3 regions of the Gibbsiella quercinecans genome follow, and region 3 is predicted to be linked to each of the others. Evidence: predicted binding sites of a transcription regulator. Region 3 holds the regulator's gene; each other region holds the start of a gene.

Region 1 (7,191 bases), 1.3 Mb from region 3:
CTGCAGTGAGGCATCCGGCTTTGGCGTCTTCAGCGTAAACTTGCACTGCTGAGCGATTTCTGGCGGCAGATGAATGGCTTTCTCATCTTTGTAGCTCATATCGACAAAGTAGGTGGGATCGTAGGTGGAGATTTCAAACGGCTTGCCGGCCAGCGGCTGCGGCGTGGCCAACGGCAGGATAAACTCCAACACCGCCTGGTTGCCCTGGCGCGAAAGATGGTATTCCGGCGGCAGGTTCAGGTATTTCACCGGTTTGCCGTCGCGGTAGATGTCGGTAAAGTAACGCTGGCCGAGCACATTGGCCATCACCTCTGCCGCCAGCTTTTTCCAAATTTCGGAATCGCTTTTGGCATTCTGTGCATCATAGAGCAGATCGGCAGACGTAATCTCATCCATCACCCACACCATTTTCAGCCCCTGGAGCTTGCCGTCTTTCACCACCAAGGTGGTGTTGATATCGATAAAACTGTGCGGATGGGCGGCAACGCCACCGCAAAACAGCATGAATAATCCGGCCAGTAAACCACGTATCTTCATGATCAAAGCATATTCGCTCTTGGTGTAAAACAACATAAACAGAGGCTAAACGGCGGTTAAACGCCGCGGGCATCGTAAGCGCGATACCCCCGACTTAACGCACCACCGCTGGGCGAATGAACAACGCAGGCAGCGCCAGCGCCGCCATCACCCAGAATAATCCACCGCCCCAGTGTTCAAACAGGAAGCCGGCAAGCACCGTCATCACCGCAATGCCACCGCCCATCGCCAATCCTGAATACACTGCCTGCAGGCGAATCACCTCAATGCCTTTATAGGCGGTGATAAAGCGCATCGCCGCCAGGTGGCAGACGGTAAACGTCCCACAGTGCAGCACCTGGATTAGCAACAGCAAGTTCAGGTCGGTTGAGGATGCCATCAGGCTCCAGCGCACCATACCGCAGCAGGCGGAAAGCAACAGCAGGTGGCTGGCGCTCCAGCGGCGGAACAGCACATTGCTGCTGGCAAAAATGACGATTTCCGCCACCACCCCCAGTGACCAGAGGTAGCCGATGGTTGCGGCAGAATAGCCGGCATCCTGCCAGTAAATCGAGGCAAAGCTGTAATAGCCGGCGTGCGCGCCCTGCAATAGGGTAACGCAAAGTAAGAAGCGCCAGACCGGCCCCTGCGTTAGCAGCGCACGCCAGCTGCGCGTGGATCCCGCCGGGCCGCGCGCCTCCCCTTTCGGCATGACGCTAGGTTTGAGCAACATGCCGAGCAGCATGGCGCACAGGCTAGCGATCAGGCTAAACAGAATGGCGTTATGCCCCCACACCGAAACCAGCTTGCCGGTCAGCGCCGAGCCAATCACAAACGCCAGCGATCCCCACAGCCGCACCCGGCCGTAATCCATAGCGATCTGCTTTTGCCAGGTGGCAGACAGAGCATCGGTGAGCGGCACCAGCGGCGAGAAAAACAGGTTAAACCCGGCAATCACCAGCATCAGCCAGGCCCAGCCTTCACCAAAACAGAACCCCACCGCAAAGGCCAGCGCCAACAAGGCCAGCAGGCGCAATGCGCTAACCAGATGCGCGGGCTCTTTTACCCGCGGCGCAATCAGCAGGCTGCCCAGAAAACGCGCCACCAGGCCGGCGCCCAGCAGAATACCGATGGTGTCCGGCGCCAGGCCTTCGCCTTTGAGCCACACGCCCCAGAAAGGCAAGAAAATGCCATAGGAAAAAAAGTAGGTGAAATAACTGAGCGCGAGCCAACGCGTTGATTGCAGGACCATGAACCCTCCGGTGTAAGGGCAATACTTTGACAGAGGCCCCCCCTGCCCGCAAGGCTCACGTTGCCAGCCGGGCGGCGGCCCAGGCATAAAAAAACGGAGAATAGCCAAAAGGCATTCTCCGTTCGTTTACCGCCGTCTTTGCGCAGCGTCAGCAGACGCTGCGATGCCCATGTTTAGGCATAAACCGGCAGGCGCGCACAGATTTCCAGCACTTTCTTCTTGGTACGTTCGATCGTGGCTTCATCATTGATGTTGTCCAGCACGTCGCAGATCCAACCGGCCAGTTCACGCACGTCCGCTTCTTTAAAGCCGCGGCGCGTTACGGAAGGCGTACCGATACGCACGCCGGAGGTGACGAACGGGCTTTTCGGATCGTTTGGCACACTGTTTTTGTTCACCGTGATGTTAGCGCGGCCCAGTGCGGCATCGGCTTCTTTACCGGTCAGGTTTTTATCAACCAGATCCAGCAGGAACAGGTGGTTATGCGTCCCGCCGGAAACGACGTTGTAACCACGTTCCAGGAACACTTCAACCATCGCCTTGGCGTTTTTGGCAACCTGTTGCTGGTAAACTTTAAACTCTGGCTCCATGGCTTCTTTCAGCGCCACCGCTTTACCGGCGATCACGTGCATCAGCGGGCCGCCCTGGCCGCCAGGGAACACGGCGGAGTTCAGTTTTTTGTACAGATCTTCATCGCCACCCTTCGCCAGGATCAGGCCACCGCGTGGGCCAGCCAGGGTTTTGTGGGTGGTGGTGGTCACGATGTGGGCATGGGGAACCGGGTTAGGGTAAACGTCTGCTGCCACCAGGCCGGCCACGTGGGCCATGTCCACAAACAGGTAAGCGCCGATGCTGTCAGCGATTTCACGCATTTTTGCCCAGTCAACCACGCCGGAATAGGCAGAGAAACCACCCACGATCATTTTTGGTTTATGGGTTTTCGCCAGTTCAGCCAGCTCGTTATAGTCAATCTGGCCTTTATCGTCGATGCCGTAAGAAATCACGTTGTACAGTTTACCGGACAGGTTGACCGGGGAACCGTGAGTCAGATGGCCGCCGTGCGCCAGGCTCATGCCCAGGATGGTGTCGCCCGGCTGCAGCAGCGCGGTATAGACGGCAAAGTTAGCCTGGGAGCCGGAGTGCGGCTGAACGTTGGCATAATCTGCGCCGAACAGCGCTTTTGCGCGATCGATCGCTAGTTGTTCAACGATATCAACGTATTCGCAACCGCCATAGTAACGCTTGCCTGGATAGCCTTCCGCGTATTTGTTGGTCAACTGGGAACCCTGTGCCTGCATAACGCGCGGACTGGTGTAGTTTTCAGAAGCAATCAGCTCAATGTGCTCTTCCTGACGCACCACTTCCTGCTCCATTGCTCGCCACAGTTCGGCATCGTAATCGGCAATGTTCATTTCACGCTTTAACATCCGGCATCTCCTGACTTCAATCAGCTAACTAAAAAAATCACCAAAAATATACCCATAAACTCTGCGTTGTTGCCTGCCGGCACGCGCATCAATCCTCAGGCGCCGGTTTCACCCAGGTGACTGAGGATGAAGGCGCGGGGCCAACACCGCTGCAACAAGAAAGAGGAAGGGTATACCTACCCAGGTTGGGTTCTGGCTAACAGTGTAAACTGTTTTCCCCCGTTGAAGATAGGCCTTGACAGAGGTTTTTACGCAAACGATTGGCTTTAGGCCCGGCAAGGATTTCACCCGCCAAATTGGCCATCCAGGCAACGGACTTTTCCTCATATCGTGAATGCGTGTTTTTCATGTTCTGCATGCCCTGGCGCCGCCATAACGATTCTGGGGGTATTTACAAACGTAGTCGCACCCAATAAGATGCATTTAAAATGCAACATTTAACTCACCCCAGGAACTCTACCCAATACATTCGAGCCGCAAAACAACCTGCCAACGCGTTTTAAACTGCGTTTGCGTTAACGCTGGCCCCTTAGGACGGGTAACAGAGCCAACGTAGCTGCGGCCAGAAAGAATGAAAGGTATATCCCTTAAGGAGCGTCACCATGCTAGATAGCCAAACCATCGCCACCGTTCAATCCACTATTCCCCTGCTGGCTGCAACCGGGCCGAAGCTAACCGCTCATTTCTACGATCGTATGTTCAGCCATAACCCCGAGTTGAAAGACATTTTCAACATGAGCAACCAGCGCAACGGCGATCAGCGCCAGGCGTTGTTCGATGCCATCTGCGCCTATGCCAGCAACCTGGAAAACCTGGCGGCGTTGCTGCCGGCGGTGGAGCGCATCGCCCAGAAGCACGCCAGCTTCAATATTCAGCCGGAGCAATATCAGATTGTCGGCCAACACCTGCTGGCGACGCTGGATGAAATGTTCAGCCCCGGCGACCAGGTATTGGATGCCTGGGGTAAAGCATATGGCGTGCTGGCCAACGTTTTTATCCAGCGCGAAGAACAAATCTATGATGAAAGCGCCGGGGCCAACGGCGGCTGGCGCGGCCTGCGGCCGTTCCGTATTGTCAGCAAGCAGATGCAGAGCGAAGCGATCTGCAGCCTGACGCTGGCGCCGGTTGACGGCCGCCGCGTGGCAGACTACCAACCGGGGCAATATCTGGCGGTTTACCTGCGCCACCCTAGCCTGCCGCAACAGGAGATCCGCCAGTATTCACTGACCACCGCCCCTAACGGCGAGTATTATCGCATCGCGGTAAAGCGCGAAGATCACGGCGCTGTCTCTGGTTTTCTGCACCAGCATAGCCAACCAGGCGATGTGATCGAACTGGCCGCGCCGCACGGTGATTTTTTCCTTGATGAGCAGCCCGGCACACCGATTGCGCTGATTTCGGCCGGCGTTGGCCAAACCCCGATGCTCAGCATGCTCCATACATTGCATAACCAACGGCACACGGCGCCGGTGTATTGGCTACATGCGGCAGAAAATGGCGCGGTGCACGCCTTTGCCGATGAAGTGGCGGCGATTGCCGGCCAGATGCCAAACCTGAGCCGCCACGTTTGGTACCGTGAACCGGGGGCGAACGATGTCGCTGGCCAAGATTACCAACACCGCGGGTTGATGGCGTTCGATCAATTAGGCAGCGCGCTGGCCGATCCGCAGATGCAATTCTACTTCTGCGGGCCAGTGGCATTTATGCAGTTTATCGCGCAACAATTGCTGGAGCAGGGAGTGGCGGCGGAACGCCTTCATTACGAATGCTTTGGCCCGCATAAGATCCTGTAATTCCCACGAGCCGCTTCCCTATGGTGGAAGTGGCTCGTGTTTACAGGCGCTTACTGCCCGGCCAGTTTGCGCGTCTCCTTCACCTGCCCGGCGGTGACCGGCGCCGCCTGGTTGCCCCAACTGCCGCGCAGATAGTTCATCAAATCAGCCACCTGACGATCGTCCAGCGCCCAGGCATAACCGGGCATGCTGAGCGCCGCCCCATGTTCGGTAATGGGCGTCTGCGCCCCTTCCAACACCACGCGCAGGGCCGTCAGTGGGTTACTTGCCGTTACGCTGGGGTTACCCGCCAGGGCGGGAATGGCGTTGTCGCTGCCCTCGCCCTGATTGCCGTGGCAGGTAGAACAGTACATGGCGTAGGTCTGTTTGCCGGATGAGCCGTCTGCGGCGCCCGCCGATTGAACCGCCGGCACCGCCGATGCCAGGCTATGCAAATACAGCCCGATACTCTGCAGATCCGCATCGTTCAGGTACTGGGTACTGTGCGTGACCACCTCGGCCATTGGGCCGGCTACCGCCGCATGCCGGCTGCGGCCGGTTTTCAACAATGCCGCCACGGCGCCCGGCTCCAGGCCACGCAGCCCGGTTGCATACCAGCCATCCAGCTCCGCCCCGCTCAAATACAGCGGCGAGGCGTTATCCAGCGCCTTTTCCTGCATCGCCAAACCGCGCGGCGTATGGCAACTGCCGCAGTGGCCAAGCCCTTGTACCAGATAAGCCCCGCGGTTCCATTCAGCGCTCTGCCGGGCATCCGGCTGGTAAGGCGTGTCATCGTGGAACAAAAGGTTCCAAGCGGCCAGCGGCCAACGCATCGACAGCGGCCAGGGGATGTCGCTGCGGCGGTTGGCGGTGGGGTTGGGATCCACATCATGCATCAGGTAGTCGTAGAGCGCATGCATGTCTGCGGCGCTCATCCTGGCATAGGCGGTATACGGCATCGCCGGGTAGAGGTGATGCCCGTCTTTGGCGATCCCCTGGCGCATCGCACGGTCGAAATCCTCAAACGAATAGGCGCCAATGCCGTGCTGCTTGTCCGGGGTAATATTGGTGGCATAGATATCGCCGATCGGCGTAGAAAAACGCCGGCCGCCGGCAAGCGGTGCGCCATTCTCGCTGGTGTGGCAGGCGGTGCAGTCGCCCGCTTTCGCCACGTATTCACCGGCAGGCATGGCGTTAACGGTGCCGGCCAAGGCCAACAGCAGGCCAAGATAACATTTACGCATCGTTATACCCCTTCCCTGGCGGCAATCTTGCCGTAAGCCAATTCATTCACCGCACGCCATGCCTGATCGATCGCCGAATTGGCATATGGGCTCCAGTCCGCATCGGAGTTGGCAATCGCGATTTTGCCGATCGGCCGGCGGGCAATGGCGATAATCTGCTGCGCTTCGTCTTCATCATCGAACAGGCCGTTGAGAAAATAGGAATAGCCGTGGGACCAGCGGTTGACGGTGATCGCCTGAATATCACGCTGGTGATCAAAGCCAGCGGCACCCAGCATGCCCTGCAACTGTTCCCGGATCATGTTTTCATGCACCTCAAACGGCGTGCCCAGCAGCAACGCGCGCCCTTTGCGCGACTGTTCGCGCGGGCTCAGGCCGCTGCCCGGCAATACCGGCACATACACCATATGCAGGCCGATTGGGTTGTCGGGATCGTCCGGGTGGGCGTAGCCGCCCATGCTCACCGGGTAATCCAGCTTCACGCGGCAATACGGCGCGGTGGGCGAATACACTTCGTGTACGCCAAGCTTGAGGAATGGCCGCCAATTGCGGATCACCACTTTGCTGTACACCAGCGGCGCCTTCACGTTTTGCTTCAGCGCTTCCTGTTGCGCCAGCGGCATCTCCGGCACCAGGTAAGGGATCATCATGTTGTAGCCGGCCATCACTACCTGCCCGGCGCGCACTTTGGTCATTTTCTCACCGGTCATATAGGTGACTTCCACCCGATCGCCCACGTTGGCCGCATGCAAGCCGGTGCTGTTCAAGCGAAGCTTCACCGGCGATTCGGGGCGATCGAGCTGGGCATAATCAAACCGGGCCAACACGATATCGTTCATATCTTTGCCGGCAGGCGCCACGGCCGGGATCAGATGGCGCACCATCAGGCGTGCCAGCGTTGCGTTGCCGTCCGGAAAGTGAAACACGTAAGGATCGTCCAAATCCGCCTGTGATTCGGCATCCAACGGCGGCAGGTTCAT
Region 2 (7,191 bases), 180 kb from region 3:
GTTCTTCTTTCACGCGCTGCTTATATTTATTCCACAATACCGCGCCCACTGCCGCGCTGCCGCCAATGATCAGGGCATTTTTACCAAATTTACCCACCAGTTTGCGTGATGACTTATTTGCCAACAGCACCCCAACCAAGCCACCCAGCGCAGTCGGCGCCAGCAGTTTACCCATGCCTTCAGAGCCAGCCTTTTGCCCCAGCAGGGATTGAATTTGCTGCATCCAGTTATTTTTCATCTTTTGCCTCTTTGGTGGGAACATCATGCGGCAGGCACGCCCATAGGCGGCCGGCAGCTAAACCACCAGATTAGGGGATAGAATGTCAATTAACGTATGGAAGATGAAAACTTGTGTGGGAGTATGCCGGCCTGCCGACGGCAGGCCGGAAAATACACGCGCTATTGCGGTTCACTGTAGCGGATGTCGCCGGTTTGGCAATCCAGCGTAACTTGGTAAGTTTTGTCCAGCTTGGTGCCACGCACGGTCAACGGTACCTGCCAAACATCGCCTTTCCCGGTGATGGCGTCCTGGCTCACCCAAGCGACCGGTGTAGCCGTGCCCAGCAGGCGTTTATCGCTTTCCCAACGCGTGATACGGTTTTGCAAGAAATCACGTTTCACCTGGGCGCTGGCATCGGTGGCCTTTAAACCGACGCATTGCCCGATCTTGGCCGTGCGCTGTTCCTGCTCTTGCGCCTGCGCCGTAGCAACCACACCCACCATGGCAAGCAGTGCCGCAGCCAACCCTAACCCTGTTTTATTCATATGCCCTCCGGTTACCCTTAACGCTATCCGGAGGCGCAGACCGATTATGGCAGGTTTGGCATAGGATCAACGTTTGATAAAGGCAATGACAAACAGTTCATCCACTCCCGGATAGATCTCCTTGATAACCTGCTTCAGCGTATTGAGCGGCATGTTCTCCTGTTCAGCGTGCTGCGCGGACAGCGCTTCCAGGCGCACCGGCGTAACGGACAGCACTTCTATCAGGCAAAAAAACACACCGTCTTCGTAGCGGCTGACACGCAAAACCTCACCGGGTTGAAAGTGAGATTCACTGGCGTCCCGAAGGGTGATCGTCTTGCGGCCAGCCAGAATATCCGCTTCAAAACGGCCGAAGAAGGTTATTTCACGCATCATTCTAGACCCTTTTTCATTACATTACCGCAACATTAATAACTACGCCGCCTGTTTTTCCGCCGCAGCATTAGCCTGCAGCGTTTCAGCCGCTTTTACCGCAGCGGCTTTGCCGGTTTTTTTAGCTGCGGCCTGTGCCGGCGCACCGCGCAGGATTTGAGCCATCGCCTCTTTGCGCTCTGCCAGGAAGAAGCTCAGCGCCTCGCGCTGCTCGTCATCCAGCGCCACCGGCGCCTGTTGCAACAGCTCACCAAGGTTATCGGCCAGATCCAGCATTTTGTCGTAGGCGTCCGCCTCTTTCTTGCTTGCGAAAGTCATCTTTTCTTCACCCTTCCTGACCACCACATATTTAACTTCGACTGCCATATGCGTACTCCCAAAATAATTATACTGTATTTATATACAGTATAATTGGAGTCACGTCAGGATACAAGCGGCTACCGATGGCATAGGCTATTTTAGCAACCGAACCTTGCAGCTTTTGCCTTTGATTTTTCCCTGTTTAAGCTGCTGTACCGCGCGGCGGGCGCTGGCCTGGCGAATAGCCACATAGGCATGCACCGGGAACATATCAATTTTGCCGACATCGGCGGCGGTCAGCCCCGCTTCGCCGGTGAGGGCGCCAAGAATATCCCCCGGGCGAATTTTTGCCTTGCGTCCGCCGTCAATACACAGCGTCACCATTTCCGCTTCCAGCGGGGTTTCCGACGCGCCGTGCAGTTCAGCCGCCGGCGCCCAATCCAAGGTTATCTGCAGGTAATCTTCCAGGGCATGCGCCCGCGGCATTTCCTGCGGCGTGCACAGGGTGATCGCTGCCCCACTCATGCCGGCGCGGCCGGTACGGCCGACACGATGCACGTGCACCTGCGGATCGAATGCCAGCTCGTAGTTCACCACCAGCTCCAGCTCTTTGATATCCAGCCCGCGTGCCGCAACGTCGGTCGCCACCAATACGCGGCAACTGTGGTTGGCAAAACGCACCAGCACCTGATCGCGATCGCGCTGTTCCAGATCGCCATGCAGCGCCAGCGCGCTGATACCATGGGCTTCCAGCGCTTCGAACACGCTTTGGCAATCGCGCTTGGTATTGCAGAACACCACGCAGGAAGAAGGCTGATAATGGCGGATGGCGGCAACCAACAGCGCCGGGCGCTGTTCGCGGCGGGTTTCATAAAAACGTTGCGCAATGGCCGGGGCTTGCTGCGCGTTTTCCACTTCAACCACCAGCGGGTTGCGCTGCACGCGCGCGCTGATTTGCTCAATCTCCGCCGGATAGGTGGCTGAAAACAGCAGCGTCTGGCGTTGCGCGGGGGTATAGCCGATCACATCATCGATTGCTTCGCTAAAGCCCATATCCAGCATCCGATCGGCTTCGTCCAGCACCAGCAGCTTCAGCGCATCCAATAGCAGCGTCTTTTTGCGCAAATGCTCCTGCACCCGCCCTGGCGTGCCAACCACGATATGCGGCGCATGCACCAACGAATCCAACTGCGGGCCCATCGGTTGACCACCGCACAGCGTCAGAATTTTAACGTTCTGGGTGAAACGCGCCAGGCGGCGCAGTTCCTTGCTGACCTGATCGGCCAGCTCACGCGTTGGGCACAAGACTAGCGCCTGGGTCGCCACCTGGGCAACGTTAATGCCATCCAACAGGCCGATGCCAAACGCCGCCGTTTTGCCGCTGCCGGTTTGCGCTTTGGCACGGACATCCTGCCCTTGCAAAATGGCAGGCAGCGCGGCGGCCTGCACCGGGGTCATGGCGGCATACCCCAGTTCAGCAAGGTTGGCCAGCTGTGCGGCTGGCAATGGCAGGGAAGAAAAGGAAACAGTGCTCACGGCGATAACTCTTTATGCAGATGAAAAGGCGGCGCAACACGGTGGCGGGCGCCGATATGGGGCAGATGATAGCAGAGATGGCGGGTGATTCCGGATTTCACCCGTAAAAAAACCCGCCTGAGCGGGTTTTTGGCAGCGGCGCGTTGCTTAGATAGCAACGACGTTGGCTGCAGCCGGGCCACGTGGGCTGTCTTGGATGGTGAATTCAACCTGCTGGCCTTCTGCCAGAGTTTTGAAACCATCGCTAGCGATAGCGGAAAAATGAACGAAAACGTCCTTGGAACCATCGGCTGGAGTGATAAAGCCGAAGCCTTTGCTTTCGTTGAACCATTTTACGTGACCAGTGATCTTAGTCATTTGACTTTCCTTTACTTGATAAACCTGCCTTAACGGCACTAACAGCGTGAAACCCCTGAATCAGCGGGGCTTCTTTCGCCGCTGATTATTAACGCATAATCATCCTGACAGGGCAAATTTTTTCGTTTGTTATGAAAACAGCGGCTTCACTCAGAAGACGCGGGTTCGATTGCTGCCAGCGCAATCGTTTTCGTATATACTGCGCGCTTGTTTTCAGACCGTTTAATTTTCAAATCAGGTACGAAGCTATGCTAACTCTTGGAACCGCCCTGTGCCCTTCCGCCACCCGCGTCATGCTGCTTGGCGCCGGCGAACTGGGCAAAGAAGTCGCCATTGAATGCCAGCGTCTGGGGCTGGAAGTGATTGCCGTCGATCGCTATGCCAATGCGCCCGCCATGCACGTGGCGCACCGTAGCCATGTGATTAATATGCTTGATGGCGCCGCGTTAAAAACGCTGATCGAACAGGAACGCCCAGATTATATCGTGCCGGAAATTGAAGCCATTGCCACCAGCACGCTGGTTGAGCTGGAACAACAGGGCCAGCGCGTGGTGCCGTGCGCAGAAGCCACGCGCCTGACCATGAACCGTGAAGGGATTCGCCGGCTGGCTGCGGAAACCCTCGGTCTGCCCACCTCAAGTTACCGTTTCGCCGATAGCGAAGAAGCCTTCCGGCAGCGGGTCAGCGAGATCGGCTACCCGTGCATTATCAAACCGGTCATGAGCTCTTCCGGCAAGGGCCAGAGCCTGATCCGTGATGAATCGCAACTCACAGCAGCCTGGAACTACGCTCAGCAAGGCGGGCGCGCCGGCGGTGGCCGGGTGATTATCGAAGGGCTGGTAAAATTTGATTTCGAGATTACGTTGTTGACCGTCAGCGCCGTCGACGGTATCCACTTCTGTGCGCCGATCGGCCACCGCCAGGAAGACGGCGATTACCGTGAATCCTGGCAGCCACAGCAGATGTCTGCCCTGGCCCTGAGCCGCGCGCAGGAGATCGCGGCAAACGTGGTTAAGGCGCTGGGGGGCTTTGGCCTGTTCGGCGTAGAGCTGTTTGTCTGCGGCGACGAGGTGATTTTCAGCGAAGTTTCACCGCGCCCGCACGACACCGGCATGGTCACGCTAATTTCCCAGGATCTGTCCGAGTTCGCGCTGCACGTGCGGGCGTTTTTAGGCTTGCCGATTAGCGCCATTCGCCAGTTCGGCCCTTCGGCTTCCGCGGTCATCCTGCCGGAGCTGACCAGCAGCGATCTGCGCTTTAGCGGCCTGGAGCAGGCTTTGACCGGCTTTAATCAAATCCGCCTGTTTGGCAAACCGGAGATCGGCGGCAAACGCCGGCTCGGCGTTGCGCTGGCAACCGCAGAAGATACGGAACAAGCGGTAGCATTAGCGAAACAGGCCGCCGCGGCCGTGGTGGTCCAGGGCTAACGCCCCTGCTAAAGCCATGCGCTGCGTGGCTTTAGCCCTACTCTATCTATTACGAGCAACGTGGCTTAATAGGCGCGTTCAGGATCGTCATCCTCGTTGTCGTCCTCTGCGTCTGAAGACGCCGCGTTTTCTTCATTATTCATCTCGTCTTCATCATCAAACATGACCGCCACGCGGGCGCCCTGATGATGTTCTCGGATTTCCTGTGCAACGCGCGCAATGGCTTCGCCACTGCTCATGCCCTCTTGCATCAACTGGTGGATACGTTCCGCAGCTTCCTGTTGTTCCTGATGAGTCAGAGCCGGCATACCCGATATCATACGTTTCTCCCCGCTAAAGTGGAGGGTGAGTATACGCCCTAAGCCCAAGAACCCCAATACCTGTTATTCCCATCAGCCCGCGCCCTCGGCGGCGGCAATACATGCACGGGCCGGGCGAGTGTGGCAAAATGGCGCACCCGATGTCTTAGCCCCGTTAGCCAGGTTTAGTTAACCCAATGAGTGGAAACGCCCCGAGCCTTAAATCACTGCCTTATACCCCTGAAGCCCTGTTGGACATCTTTGCGCCGCTGGCGCAGCGGCCCTGGGCCATGCTGCTGCATTCGGGCTTTGCCGAACATGCCCATAGCCGTTTTGACATTCTGGTGGCCGAACCGCGCATCACCCTGGTTACCCGCGGCGAAACCACCACGATCCAGCAGGGCGAACAGCGGCAGCGTTCGGCAGCGGATCCCTTCACCCTGCTGCACGAACAGTTGGCCGGGCTCAATTTGCACCCGCAGCCCGACAACAGCCTGCCGTTTCAGGGCGGAGCGCTAGGGCTGTTTGGCTATGATCTCGGGCGCCGGGTGGAAACCCTGCCGCAGTTGGCGCAGGCGGATCTGGCGTTGCCGGATATGGCGGTGGGCATTTATGACTGGGCGCTGGTTGCCGATCATCAGCAGAAAACGCTGGTGCTGCTGAGCTACGGGGACGTCGAACAACGCTGGCAATGGCTACAGCAACAGCGGGCGCAGCCACAGCCGCCGTTCGCCCTCACCAGCCCGTGGCGCGCCAACATGTCGCGGGCACAGTATGGCGCCAGGTTCCGCCGCGTGCAGGAATACCTGCGCAGCGGCGACTGTTACCAAATTAATTTGGCGCAGCGTTTCACTGCCGACTACCGCGGCGATGAGTGGCAGGCATTCCGCCAGCTCAATACGCGTAACCGCGCGCCGTTTTCCGCCTTTCTGCGTTTGCCGCACAATGCGGTATTGAGCGTGTCGCCGGAGCGCTTTCTGTGGCTGGAAAACCAGCGCATTCAGACCCGGCCGATCAAAGGCACGCTACCGCGGCTGGACGATGCCGCAGAGGATGCACGCCAGGCCCAACGCCTAGCAAACGCCGAGAAGGATCGGGCCGAGAACCTGATGATTGTCGATCTGCTGCGCAACGATATTGGCCGCGTCGCCCAGCCCGGCAGCGTGCGGGTGCCGGAGCTGTTCGTGGTGGAGCCGTTCCCGGCCGTCCATCACCTGGTTAGCACCATCACCGCGATTTTGCCGGCCGATACGTCGCCGACGGCACTGCTGCGCGCCTGTTTCCCAGGCGGCTCGATTACCGGCGCGCCGAAGGTGCGCGCGATGGAAATTATCGAAGAGCTGGAGCCACAGCGGCGCAATGCGTATTGCGGCAGTATCGGCTATATCAGCGCCTGCGGCACCATGGACACCAGCATCACTATCCGTACACTGATCGCTGAAAATGGCCGTATTCACTGCTCCGCCGGCGGCGGCATTGTCGCCGACAGCCAGGAGCAGGCCGAATATCAGGAAACCCTGGATAAAGTCGGCCGTATTTTATCGCAACTGGGGGAGTTTACCGTTTCGTGAGTCAGCCCTGTTATCCCGCCGAATTGGTTGAGTTTATCCGCCGTTTCCAACTGCAGTTGCCGCAGTCCAGGCCCCTGTCCCGCCACTCGCGCCCGGCGGCGGTGTTGATCCCGATTATCTGCCGCCCAGAGCCGACCTTGCTGCTCACCCGCCGCGCCGATATCTTGCGCCACCATGCCGGCCAGGTGGCCTTCCCCGGCGGCAAGAGCGATGCAACGGACGGCTCCGCCATCGCCACCGCGCTGCGCGAGGCGCAGGAAGAGGTCGCGATTCCCCCGCAGGCCGTCACGGTGCTTGGCCAGATGGCGCCATTCGACAGCACCAGCGGCTACCGGGTTACTCCGGTGGTTGGGCTGGTGCCGCCGGATATCCACTTTCATGCCAATATCGGGGAAGTCGCCGAACTGTTTGAAATCCCACTGCAGGAGGCGTTGACGTTAACGCGCTATTATCCGCTGGATATCAAGCGCGGCGACCGCCGGCAGCGGGTTTATCTTTCCTGGTATCAACGCCAGTTTATTTGGGGATTAACCGCCGCGATCATTCGCCGGCTGGCGCAACAGG
Region 3 (7,191 bases):
TGGTGAAAAAAGCAGATGGTAGCCTGGCTATCGTCAACACCTCCAACGCGGCAACCCCGCTGACCGGTGACGACAAACCGCTGCTGACCGTGGATGTGTGGGAACACGCCTACTATATCGATTACCGCAATGCACGCCCCAACTACCTGGAAAACTTCTGGGCGCTGGTCAACTGGGCATTTGTGGCAGAAAACCTGGCGTAAAATGGCAGGAAAATAAATATCCTCCGGCATAGCCGGAGGTTTTTCTGATGCGCCTATAAGGCTCTGTTACCAGCCGCGCCCTAACAGGCGCATACGATCTGACATTTGCATCAGACTCCGTTACTTACGGCCCGTAAACGGGCTGCCCGGGTAAGGGATCGATAACTGCTCGCCCATTTTATCCTCTTCAAGTTGGTGCTTTATGTATTCCTGTATCTTCGCGGTGTTCTTCCCCACCGTATCTACGTAGTACCCCCGGCACCAGAACTCCCTGTTTCTGTATTTGAATTTCAGATCTCCAAACTGCTCATAAAGCATCAGACTGCTTTTCCCTTTCAGATATCCCATAAAGCCAGATACGCTCATTTTGGGCGGGATTTCCACAAGCATATGGATATGATCTGCGCAGCATTCAGCTTTCAGGATCCGTACATTTTTCCACTCACATAGCTTTCTTAAGATACTGCCTATCGCCAGACGTTTCTCTCCGTAGAACGCTTGTCTTCGGTATTTTGGCGCAAAAACTATGTGATATTTACAGTTCCATCGGGTGTGCGCTAAGCTCTTTTCGTCCCCCATTGGGACCCCCTTTTGATTTCTTGTTGAACTTTTGCAGTTGCCAGACCGCAAGATGTTTTAACAAATCAAAAGGGGTTTTAATAACTGGCTTAAAGCTGAAAGCTTTCCGGAACCCCCAGCCTAGCTGGGGGTTTTCCATAGACAAGCAAAAGGCGCAGCCAGGCTGCGCCTTTTTTATGTCAGGGGATCAGTGCATCACAGCGGTAAAGCTAAAGATAATAATCATCGCCAGCGCACACACCGTCGTAAACAGCGATAACTTCAGATCGGTATCCATCAACAAACTCCTTATCAGATTGGCTGGTTCGAGCATAAAAGCCATTATATTAATACGTCAATGATTCTCCCACAGTTTACAGATAAAATCTTGTGCTATGACAACGCCGCGACGCAGCGGGTGCCGTCGGCGGCACGCGCCGTTATTGCCGGGCCGGCAATAACCCGCCTGGCCTGGCGGCGGAACATGATTAATGTTGATTAGCCCTTTCACTTTTTCTCAAGATAGGCCAAAATTCGCAGTTCACTGCTGTGCACCGGCAAAAGAGCCCTCACTCACCAAGCGCTGACGACTTCCACATTAAAAACTCAGTTTTCGCTTTTTTGAGGAGAGTTATATGCACGCAAACGATTAACAATGCGCTTACATGCTGTAACATGCGAATCCAGGAGTCATTCTTTACATGGCAACGATAAAAGATGTGGCCAAACGCGCGGGCGTTTCCACCACCACCGTTTCCCACGTCATCAATAAAACCCGTTTCGTCGCCGAAGAAACCAAAGCGGCCGTATGGGCAGCCATCAAGGAACTGCATTATTCCCCAAGCGCCGTGGCCCGCAGCCTGAAGGTCAACCACACCAAGTCCATCGGCCTGCTGGCGACCTCCAGCGAAGCCCCCTACTTTGCCGAAGTGATCGAAGCCGTCGAAAACAGCTGTTACAGCAAAGGCTACACGCTGATTTTGTGCAACTCCCATAATAACCTGGACAAACAGCGCGCTTACCTGGCGATGCTGGCGCAAAAACGCGTCGATGGCCTGCTAGTGATGTGCTCGGAATACCCGGAGCAGCTGCTGGGCATGCTGGAAGACTACCGTAATATTCCCATGGTGGTGATGGACTGGGGCTCGGCGCGCGGCGACTTCACCGACACCATCCTGGACAACGCCTTTGAAGGCGGCTATCTGGCCGGCCGTTACCTGATCGAACGTGGGCACCGCGACATTGGCATTATCCCCGGCCAGCTTTCGCGCAACACCGGCGGTGGCCGCCACCAGGGCTTCCTGAAAGCGCTGCAGGAAGCCAATATAGAGGTGCGCGAAGAGTGGATTGTGCAAGGGGATTTCGAGCCGGAATCCGGCTACCAGGCCATGCACCAGATACTGTCGCAAAAACACCGCCCGACCGCCGTGTTTTGCGGGGGCGACATTATGGCGATGGGGGCGATCTGCGCCGCGGACGAACTTGGCCTGCGGGTGCCGCAAGACATTTCCGTCATTGGCTATGACAACGTGCGCAATGCGCGCTACTTTAGCCCGGCGTTGACGACCATTCACCAGCCGAAAGAGCGCCTGGGCGAGATGGCGTTCGCCATGTTGCTTGACCGCATTATCAGCAAGCGTGAAACATCGCAAGTGATTGAAGTGCACCCTAAGCTGGTTGAACGCCGCTCCGTGGCCGACGGCCCGTTTATCGACTACCGCCGTTAATCATACACGCCGGGGCATGCATCCCCCGGCGTATGCTCGCTAAGCCACTCTTGATTCAGCGTTTCGCTATCGCCAAGATACTCCAATAGCCAGGCCATCGCCGGCGCCAATGCCTGCTGCTGCCAGGTCAGGCAGCAAGCACTGGGCGGATAGGCCTCTTCCAGTTGCAGTTCGTGCAGTTCGCCGCTGGCGATCAATGGCCGCCCGCGGTGGGCCGGCACCATACCCATGCATAATCCACTGCGCAGGCAATCGATCGCCGATACCCAATCCGGCACCACCAGCCGCCGCTGATTATTCAACGCCCAGGTCACGCGTTTGGGCAGGTTGCGCGAGGTATCCTCCAGCATCAGCGCCGGGAATTGGCGCAGTTGATCGTCCTGCAGCGGCCCAGCGTATTGCGCCAATGGGTGATCGGGGCTGACCACGCACTGCCAGTTCATAAACCCCATATCGCGGAAACTAAAACCACCGCCCACCGGTACGGCACGGGTGGCGCCAATCGCCATATCCACCCGCCCGTCGGCCAGCGCGTCCCACACGCCGTTGAACACTTCGGGATACAGCATCAGCTCCACATCCGGAAAGTGACGATAAAAATCCAGGATCAATTGGCGGCTGCGCTGGGGTTTAACGATGATATCCAGCGCGATTTTCAACTGCCCGCGCCAACCGTTGGCCACCTGCTGGCAGCGGCGGCGCGTATCGAGCATATTTTTTATAACCACGCGTGCTTCCTGCACAAATAGCGCCCCGGCCGGGGTCAATTCAACGTCACGGTGGCGCCGTTCAAACAGCGGCACCGCCAGCCACTGCTCCAGTTGGCGCACCGTATAGCTGACCGCAGAAGGCACCCGGTGCAGCTCCTGCGCCGCGGCGCTAAAGCTGCCGGTACGCGCAACGGCATCCACCACCTCAAGTGAGTATTCAGACCACATATTTTGCCTTCAAATTTTTTCATAGCACCTTGCAAATATTAGCGTTTCACAAGCGAAGATCCAGCCGGTTAGACTGGCGCCGCTGCAAAACCTCTAGCATAAAGAACTAACGAGAGCATTAAATGCGTAATTTTGGACTACTTTTTTACCTTTCCGGCCTAAGCATGCTGGGCTACCAGGCGACGGATATGTATCTGCCGGCCTTTGGCGTCATGCAACAAGAACTGCAAATTTCCGCTGGTGCGATCAGCGCCAGCCTAAGTATTTTTTTAGCCGGTTTTGCCTTCGCTCAACTGCTGTGGGGGCCGCTGTCCGACAAACTGGGGCGCAAACCGGTGTTGTTGATCGGCCTGACGCTATTTGGCCTGGGTTGCCTGGGCATGCTGTGGGTACAAACGGCGCTGCAACTGTGGTGTCTGCGCTTTATTCAGGCTATCGGCGTGTGTTCAGCCGCGGTGAGCTGGCAGGCGCTGGTGGTGGATCGCTACCAGGGTAGCCGGGCCAACCAAATTTTCGCCACCATTATGCCGTTGGTGGCATTATCGCCGGCCCTGGCACCGTTGCTGGGCGCCTGGCTGCTAAGCCACATCGGCTGGCGGGCGATCTTCGCTGTTTTACTGGCCATTACCGTCGCATTACTGGCGCCGACCCTGGCGCTGAAGGATAAACGCCGCTTACCGCAAGCCAGCGGCGATAACGTGGCGCCAGTCGGCTTTCTGCAACTGCTGCGTTCGCCCATTTTCAGCGGCAATGTGATGGTGTTTGCCGCCTGCTCCGCCGGCTTCTTTGCCTGGTTGACCGGTTCGCCGTTTATTCTCAGCGCTATGGGCTATACGCCAAGCGACATTGGCTTAAGCTATATGCCCCAGACTCTGGCTTTCTTAGTGGGGGGATATGGTTGCCGCAGCGCGCTCAAACGCCTGAACGGCAATGCGCTGTTGCCATGGCTGCTGATAGCCTATGGCGTGAGTATGATCGCGTTGTATCTGGTGGCAACCCTCACGCAGCCTACGTTGACCAGCCTGCTGGTGCCCTTCTGCCTGATGGCACTGGTGAACGGGGCCACTTACCCGATCGTGGTTGCCAACGCGCTGATGCCTTTCCCAACCGGCACCGGTAAAGCGGCTGCGTTGCAAAACACACTGCAGTTGGGGCTGTGCTTCATTGCCAGCATGCTGGTTTCAGCCTTTATTGCAAACCCACTGATTGCCACCGTGACGGTGATGGCTTCAACCGTGTTGCTGGCGATGCTCGGTTATTTTATCCAGCGCGATAAGCCGCAGCCAGGCGAGCGTGCCACCGGCGCTAGCGCCGACGCTTTTTCATAATTAACATTATTAATAATCACTATTAATAATCACTCGATAATACTTTTGCCAGGTGCGATTTACAGTTGAGTAACCGCCCTGGCGCGCCTATACTTTATTGCGAATAAGTTCGCTATCCCCCAAATAATTCAAGTTGCAGGATAAAAGCGCCAACGCGAGCTTAAACAGCGCGGGCGCAGAAGGGGTGAGTCACGTTGTTTTGCGGTGAAAAATTCGTCGGGAACGCAGGGTCCGCCAGCGGCTGGCCGGCGGTGAGAGACTGCCTCTCTCGCATTCATCTCTCGGCGTTTCAAAGCCACCCCCCCCGCCAACCTGAAGTATGAAGGGCATAACGCTATTGCATAACTTTTATTATTAGCAGTTACTGCGCTCGCGTATTGCGTCACAGTTTTTTAAGATGAGTGTCCCCTGCGCCCACTTGCGCCGGGCGTCTCCTTAAAGTTTTCCTCTGCTCATGTCGGATATCAGACGCCGCGGTTTTTTCCGTAGGTTTACGTATGTGCCCGCAAAATTGGCTAAGCTATTTCAAGCGGGCCATAAGTCAGAAGAAAGGTAATGGAGAAGCTATGAGTTCATCGTGTATAGAAGATCTGAGCATCCAGGATAACCAATGGTATCGTATCGCCCATGAAATGCTCAGCATGGCCGGTATTGCAATAAATGGCTCACGACCTTTCGATATCAAGGTTAAAAACCCTGATTTTTTTAAACGTGTCCTCCAGGAAGGTTCCCTCGGCCTGGGGGAAAGCTACATGGACGGCTGGTGGGAATGCGAACGGTTGGATGTCTTCTTCCAGCGCGTCATCAATGCCGGTTTGGAAAGGAAACTCCCCCACCACCTGAAAGACACGCTGCGTATCGCCACTGCGCGTCTGGTTAACCTGCAATCGAAAAAGCGCGCCTGGATCGTCGGGAAAGAACATTACGATCTGGGTAACGATCTTTTCACCCTGATGCTCGATCCCTACATGCAGTATTCCTGTGCGTACTGGAAAGATGCCAAAACCCTGGAACAGGCTCAGGAAGCCAAACTGCAGTTGATCTGTGAAAAACTGCAACTTCAGCCTGGAATGCGCCTGCTGGATATCGGCTGTGGCTGGGGCGGGCTTTCCGCCTATGCCGCTAAAAATTTTGGCGTTTCCGTGGTCGGCGTGACCATCTCCGCCGAGCAACAGAAGCTGGCGCAGGCGCGCTGTGCCGGGCTGGACGTGAAAATTCTGCTGCAGGACTACCGCGATCTGCAGCAACAGTTTGATCGTATCGTTTCCGTCGGCATGTTCGAACACGTTGGCCCGAAAAACTACCGCACCTATTTCAACGTGGTTGAGCGCAACTTAAAGCCCGATGGTTTATTCCTGCTGCACACCATTGGCTCAAACCGCACCGATATGAATGTCGATCCCTGGATCAACAAATATATTTTCCCGAACGGCTGCCTTCCTTCGGTTACGCAAATCGCGCATGCTAGTGAAGGGCATTTTGTGATGGAAGATTGGCATAATATTGGCGCGGATTACGATCGCACGCTTATGGCTTGGTATGAACGCTTCCAACAAGCATGGCCGCAGTTGGCCGCACGTTATTCCGAGCGTTTAGAACGGATGTTCAGTTATTATTTGAACGCCTGTGCCGGTGCGTTCCGCGCCCGCGATATTCAGCTGTGGCAGGTGGTGTTCAGCCCGAAAGGCGTTGCCGGCGGCATTCGCGTTGCCCGCTAACCCAGGCGCCTGCGCATAACCCTTGCTCCCTTCCGCCCCCGGACAGGGAGCGGGTTAGCGAATACGCCAGCACGCACAATCCCATTGCTGGCGATAATTACCATTACAGCTTGGCAACCACCTCTTCTACTACCGCCACCGCATTCCGGCTGGCAAGCACCCGCTCAACGGTATCCACCACCGCCTGCGTTTGCGGATCAATTTCGATATTCACCCGGTCGCCCAGACGTTTTTTACCCAGGGTGGTGCGCTCAAGGGTTTCAGGAATCAAGTGCACGCAAAAACGGTTATTAATCACTTCGCCAATCGTCAGGCTAATACCGTCAATGCCGATAAAACCTTTGTGCAATACATATTTCATCAGCGTAGCGTCAGGGATCTGGAACCAAATCTGGCGGTTATTTTCCGAAGTATGGATTTTAGCGATTTCCGCCGTGCAGATAATATGGCCGGACATCAAATGGCCGCCAATCTCATCGCTGAATTTGGCCGCACGCTCGACATTCACCTGCTCACCGAGCGCCAACGCCCCAAGGTTGGTCAAGCGCAGCGTTTCCTTGATCAAATCAAAACTAACGCGGCTACCTTCTATCGCGGTCACCGTCAGACAGCAACCGTTGTGCGCCACCGAGGCGCCCAGCTCCAGCCCAGGCAGCAAGTCTGCCGGCATATCAATCACATGGGTACGGAAGTTGGGTTTTTCATCGATAGCAACCAAC

What was found. The regulator PurR, encoded in region 3, represses purine synthesis genes. The targets are predictions, from matches to a motif close to CANGCAAACGTTTGCNTG.
Region 1: the regulator PurR is predicted to act here: its motif matches at 3,445-3,462, upstream of glyA (serine hydroxymethyltransferase).
Region 2: the regulator PurR is predicted to act here: its motif matches at 3,508-3,525, upstream of purT (formate-dependent phosphoribosylglycinamide formyltransferase).

What each region holds. Positions count from the first base shown of each region.
Region 1 covers NZ_CP014136.1:3,899,386-3,906,576, reverse strand. Annotated here, with positions in the region: gene ACN28Q_RS17980 (DUF1007 family protein) at 1-573, opposite strand, end outside; gene ACN28Q_RS17975 (3-phenylpropionate MFS transporter) at 632-1,768, opposite strand; gene glyA (serine hydroxymethyltransferase) at 1,942-3,195, opposite strand; gene hmpA (NO-inducible flavohemoprotein) at 3,798-4,988, shown strand; gene ACN28Q_RS17960 (c-type cytochrome) at 5,039-6,211, opposite strand; gene ACN28Q_RS17955 (NAD(P)-binding protein) at 6,214-7,191, opposite strand, start outside.
Region 2 covers NZ_CP014136.1:5,055,656-5,062,846, reverse strand. Annotated here, with positions in the region: gene ACN28Q_RS23005 (tellurite resistance TerB family protein) at 1-238, opposite strand, end outside; gene yebF (protein YebF) at 400-765, opposite strand; gene yqfB (N(4)-acetylcytidine aminohydrolase) at 832-1,140, opposite strand; gene ACN28Q_RS22990 (YebG family protein) at 1,180-1,503, opposite strand; gene dbpA (ATP-dependent RNA helicase DbpA) at 1,591-2,973, opposite strand; gene cspE (transcription antiterminator/RNA stability regulator CspE) at 3,121-3,330, opposite strand; gene purT (formate-dependent phosphoribosylglycinamide formyltransferase) at 3,579-4,757, shown strand; gene ACN28Q_RS22970 (YoaH family protein) at 4,823-5,077, opposite strand; gene pabB (aminodeoxychorismate synthase component 1) at 5,254-6,627, shown strand; gene ACN28Q_RS22960 (CoA pyrophosphatase) at 6,624-7,191, shown strand, end outside.
Region 3 covers NZ_CP014136.1:5,233,005-5,240,195, reverse strand. Annotated here, with positions in the region: gene sodB (superoxide dismutase [Fe]) at 1-203, shown strand, start outside; gene tnpA (IS200/IS605 family transposase) at 324-782, opposite strand; gene cydH (cytochrome bd-I oxidase subunit CydH) at 970-1,059, opposite strand; gene purR (HTH-type transcriptional repressor PurR) at 1,463-2,488, shown strand; gene punR (DNA-binding transcriptional activator PunR) at 2,485-3,426, opposite strand; gene punC (purine nucleoside transporter PunC) at 3,549-4,754, shown strand; gene cfa (cyclopropane fatty acyl phospholipid synthase) at 5,321-6,472, shown strand; gene ACN28Q_RS23765 (riboflavin synthase subunit alpha) at 6,576-7,191, opposite strand, start outside.